Regions from separate parts of the Dermacoccus sp. Ellin185 genome, predicted to be linked through region 2. Evidence: riboswitches for the same ligand, from Rfam matches in the RefSeq annotation. Region 2 holds a riboswitch; the other holds the start of a gene.
The links. A riboswitch is a leader RNA that binds a small molecule or an ion and turns the genes downstream of it on or off. The one in region 2 is predicted to bind cyclic di-AMP.
Positions count from the first base shown of each region.

Region 1 (2,375 bases), on a different contig from region 2:
GAGCAACCTGGGGGTGCCGAGCTTCTACTCGGCGGCCGCCGGCGGACTCGCCTCGACGATGCTCGCGTGGCTCGCGTACATGTCGCACCAGAGTCATCTCGTCGGCGAGTTCGTCGCCACCCACCTGCCCGGCTCGATGACGATGGCCGACTTCGCGTACGCGATCTCGGGCGGCATCGTCGCGCTGCTGCCCGGTCGTCAGATGGCGTCCGCGGTCGAGGACGCCGTCACCGGCTATCCCGTCACCGCCTCCGGGCGCGTGTTGACGGTGATCCTCGCCTGCGCGGGCATCACGGTCGGCGTCGGTGCGGGGTTGTCCTTGACGCTGAGTCTCGACAACGCCCTCGACCTCGGGCTCCAGTCGCCCGGGGTGCTGCGTTACGACTCGCCGTCGACGACCTTTCTGCTCCAGGTTGCCTGCGGTGCGCTCGGCGCGGTCTGCTCGGCCGTGACGATGCGTTCGCGTGTCCGGATGCTCGTGCCGACGGCCGTCATGGGCGCCCTGGGCGTGGGCGGCGTGACGTTCCTCGTCAGCTCCATCGGCCTCGGCGCGACGACGGCGACCGCGGTGGCCGCGACGGCCGTAGGGTTCTGCGCGCGACTGCTCGCGCTGCGCCTGGGCGCCCCCGCGCTCGTGCTCGTCATGCCCGCGGTCTCGCCGATGCTGCCCGGCCTGCGCATCTTCCGCGGCATGTACGAGTCCGTGTCGGGTTCACTGCTCGGAGCGACGCGCGTGGCGCAGTCCGGGGTCGGGGTGACGACGATGCTCGGCGCCGTCGGGATCGCCCTCGCGCTGAGCACGGGGGCGCTTCTCGGGGACGTGCTGTCGGCGCCTTTCGACCGCCCGATCGTGCAGCGCCGCAGGGCTCGTCGCCGCTGACGGGCGGGGGGTTCTCGCGCGCGGCGACGGCGGGGGCCGCGGTGATTCACATTTTGTGACGTAGGTCGCGTAACGTTCCCCTCGCTGTGGCGATGTCGTGAGTGTCGCCCAAGCGGCTCACAACTCAACACACCAAGAATTCGCGGGCAGCGCCAACGCCAAACCTCGTCGGGCGCCGCTTCATTCGCACCGTGCGAACCGCAGACGAGGGTGGGGGACCCACTCGTGGCACTCGTTGAGTGCCTTGGGGTGAAGCCGGTCCCGAACCGGCCGAGCACCTGACCGCTCGAACCCGACAGCTCACCTCACCGGCGTCGTCAGGAAAGGAAACACCTCCATGGGTTACACCCCGAAGCACTCCGCTCCCTCCGACTCGACCATGGGTCGCAAGGCTGCGGGCGTCGCCCTCGTCGGTGCCGCCACCGTCGGCGCCGGCGTCACGAGCGCCACCACCGCCTCGGCCGCACCGGCCGGTTCGGTCTGGGACCGCGTCGCCGCCTGTGAAGCGGGCGGCAACTGGCACATCAACACGGGCAACGGCTTCTACGGCGGCCTGCAGTTCACGCAGCAGACGTGGGCCGGCTTCGGTGGCACGCAGTACGCCGCTCGCGCCGACCTCGCCACGCGCGAGCAGCAGATCGCGATCGCCCAGAAGACCCTCGCCGTCCAGGGCCCCGGCGCCTGGCCCGTGTGCTCCGTGCGCGGTGGCCTGACCCGCGCCAACGGTGGCAGCACCGCTGCGGCTCCTGCCGCTGCGGCCGCGAACACGCAGGTGTCGCGTTCCACCGCTCGTTCTGCCGTCAAGGCTCCCGCCGCGACGTCCGGCAAGCTCGCCGTCGACGGCATCCTCGGTCGCCAGACCGCTCGCTCGCTGCAGGCCTGGGTCGGCACGTACCGTGACGGCATCGTCGGCCCGCAGACGAAGATGGCCCTCCAGCGCACGGTCGGCACGACGCCCGACGGCATCATCGGCCCCCGCACGGTCGCCGCGCTGCAGTCGAAGCTCGGCATCTCCCAGGACGGCGCGACGTACCTCAACGCCCGCACCGTCCGCGCTCTGCAGGCGCACCTGAACAACCACTGATCGCGCGTCTGATCGCCTGATCGACGACGAGGGCCCCACCGCTTCGAAGCGGTGGGGCCCTCGTCGTGTGCCCTGGCCGGGCAGGCGGGCGGTGAGAGCTGGAGATGGGACTCGAACCCACAACCACCTGTTTACAAGACAGGTGCGCTACCGATTGCGCCACTCCAGCACACTGCCGGTATCGGCAGCCCTGTGATCTTATACGAGGCGGGTCGCGATGCCCGTCCCGTCGGGCGACGACCTACGATGAGGGCATGAATCTCAAGCCTGCAGCAGACGTCGAAACCGCACCCGTCGCCGCCCTCGGTCTCCTCGGCGGTTACCTCACCGCCCGTGAGACGGGTATCCGTCCGCTCGGGGGTGTCGTGCTCGCGCTCGCCGGCGGGTACGCGGGCCGCACGTGGCTCGCCA
Region 1 covers NZ_AEIQ01000033.1:17,483-19,857, reverse strand. Annotated here, with positions in the region: gene HMPREF0321_RS01765 (threonine/serine exporter ThrE family protein) at 1-880, shown strand, start outside; cyclic di-AMP (ydaO/yuaA leader) riboswitch at 1,058-1,211, shown strand; gene HMPREF0321_RS17285 (transglycosylase family protein) at 1,218-1,964, shown strand; tRNA gene HMPREF0321_RS01755 (tRNA-Thr) at 2,061-2,133, opposite strand; gene HMPREF0321_RS01750 (hypothetical protein) at 2,219-2,375, shown strand, end outside.
Region 1: it holds a riboswitch for cyclic di-AMP, as region 2 does, so the genes downstream of both, HMPREF0321_RS17285 (transglycosylase family protein) here and HMPREF0321_RS07215 (C40 family peptidase) in region 2, are expected to answer to the same signal.

Region 2 (2,375 bases):
AAGACGGGTGCGGACGCCAACCGTGACGACACCTGCCGCATCGTCGGCACCGTCAACGCGGTGCAGGACTACTGGGGCACCGCGCTGCCGCAGTTCACGAACGGCCGGACGCAGTACGAGAACGTCCCGACCGTGATCTTCAGCGGGCAGACGTCCTCGGGCTGCGGTACGGCGAGCTCGCAGATGGGCCCGTTCTACTGCCCGAGCGACCGCAAGGTCTACATCGACGCCGCCTTCTTCCAAGAACTGACGAACAAGTACGGTGCCGATGGCGGCGCCCTGGCGAAGGAGTACGTCGTGGCCCACGAGTACGGCCACCACGTGCAGGACCTGCTCGGTGCGCTCGGTCGCGCACAGCAGGATCCGAAGGGTGCCGAATCGGGTTCGGTGCGTACCGAACTGCAGGCCGACTGCTACGCCGGCATCTGGGTCGCCCACGCGACGGAGTCGAAGGACAGGAACGGCAACACGCTGCTCAAGCCGGTCACCGACGACGACATCAAGTCAGCGCTGTCGGCGGCGTCGGCCGTCGGTGACGACCGCATCCAGCAGAAGGCCCAGGGTCGCGTCACGCCGGAAAGCTGGACGCACGGTTCGTCGGAGGCTCGGCAGAAGTGGTTCATGACCGGCTACGAGACGGGCGACCTCAACTCGTGTGACACCTTCAACGTCGACAGCGTCGAGTGAGGTCGTGAAAACGCTCGGACGGGTCGGAAAATTGACGAAAAGTGATTGCACGCTCAATTTGTTCCGACCGTGAGCCGACGGTAATCTTGCAGGGTCGCACCGACGTCGGTGCGGCCCTGCTTCGTCGCTGAGTCCCGTCACGAAGGCCAGGTATCACCGCATTGCGCGGAGCGACGGGAGCGGTGCACCCAGCATCCGAGCCACCCTGGTGGCTCTTGGGGTGAAGCCGGCTCAGGCCGGCCGAGAATCTAGGATCTCGAACCCGACAGGTCATGCCTCGTAAGCGCTCCTGGAGAGATCCGACATGAAGAACATGTCCCGCCGCTCGTTCCTGGGCAACACGTCCAAGGTCGCCGTCGGCACCGCCCTCGCCACCTCCGCGCTGGGCGCGGTCTCGGTCGGCGCCGCCTCGTCCGCCAGCGCTTCCGTCACCTCGGCGAGCGCTCGCCGCGTCGTCTCCAGCGCCTCGTCCCGACGCGGCGCCCCCTACGTCTACGGTGCGGCCGGCCCGTGGCGCTTCGACTGCTCGGGTCTGACGAGCTGGAGCTACCGCCAGGTCGGTCGCTCGATCCCCCGCACCGCCAACCAGCAGTACCGTGCCTCGTACCGCGTCTCGCGCGCTTCGGCTCGCCCGGGTGACCTTGCGTTCCTCACCTCCGGTGGCTACGCCTACCACGCGGCCGTCTACGCCGGCAACGGCATGGTCTGGCACGCACCGCGACCCGGCTCTCGTGTGCAGCTCGCGCGCGCCGGTTCCTCCTACCGCTTCGGCCGCGTCTGATCCGTTCGACCCTGACGCACGCCGCACAGCGCGACGAAGCCCGCCACCTCCATCGAGGTGGCGGGCTTCGTCGTACGGTAGCGGTGGCTCAGACGTTGAATCCGAGGGCGCGAAGCTGCTCGCGGCCGTCGTCGGTGATCTTGTCCGGGCCCCACGGCGGCATCCAGACCCAGTTGAGGGAGTGGCCGGCGACGACGTCCATGAGCGCCGTCGCGACCTGCTCCTCGATGACGTCGGTCAGCGGGCACGCCGCGGACGTCAGGGTCATGTCGATGACGGCGTGCTTGGAGTCGTCGACGGTGATGCCGTAGACGAGGCCGAGGTCGACGACGTTGATGCCGAGCTCGGGGTCGACGACGTCGCGCAGGGCCTCCTTGACGTCCTCGACGTCCGACTCGACGGGCGGGGTGGTTGTCTCGCTCATGCCGTGATCTCCTTGTCGCTGCTGGCGGTGGTGTCGCTGTTCGTGCTGTTCGCGGCGCTCCCGGCGAGGTCGAGGCCGAGCTTGCCGAGCGAATCCTGCAGGGCCGACCACGACAGCAGCGCGCACTTGACGCGCGCCGGGTACTGCGAGACCCCGGCGAGCGCGATCGCGTCACCGATGACCTCTTCGTCGCCGGCGTCCTTGCCCTTGCTCGTCAGCATGCTGCGCGTCGCGCCGAAGACGTCCTGCGCCTCGCGCAGCGTGTGCCCGACGAGGTTGTCGGCGAGCATCGACGCGGACGCGACCGAGATCGAGCAACCGATCGAGTCGTAGCTGACGTCCTTGATGACGGCGTCGTCACCCTCGCCCTCGACGTCGACGCGCAGAGTGATCTCGTCGCCGCACGAGGTGTTGACGTGGTGGCTCTCTGCCCCGAACGGCTCGCGCAGCCCCGCGTGCTGCGGGTGCTTGGAGTGATCGAGG
Region 2 covers NZ_AEIQ01000069.1:34,512-36,886, forward strand. Annotated here, with positions in the region: gene HMPREF0321_RS07210 (neutral zinc metallopeptidase) at 1-687, shown strand, start outside; cyclic di-AMP (ydaO/yuaA leader) riboswitch at 803-988, shown strand; gene HMPREF0321_RS07215 (C40 family peptidase) at 992-1,468, shown strand; gene HMPREF0321_RS07220 (metal-sulfur cluster assembly factor) at 1,557-1,892, opposite strand; gene sufU (Fe-S cluster assembly sulfur transfer protein SufU) at 1,889-2,375, opposite strand, start outside.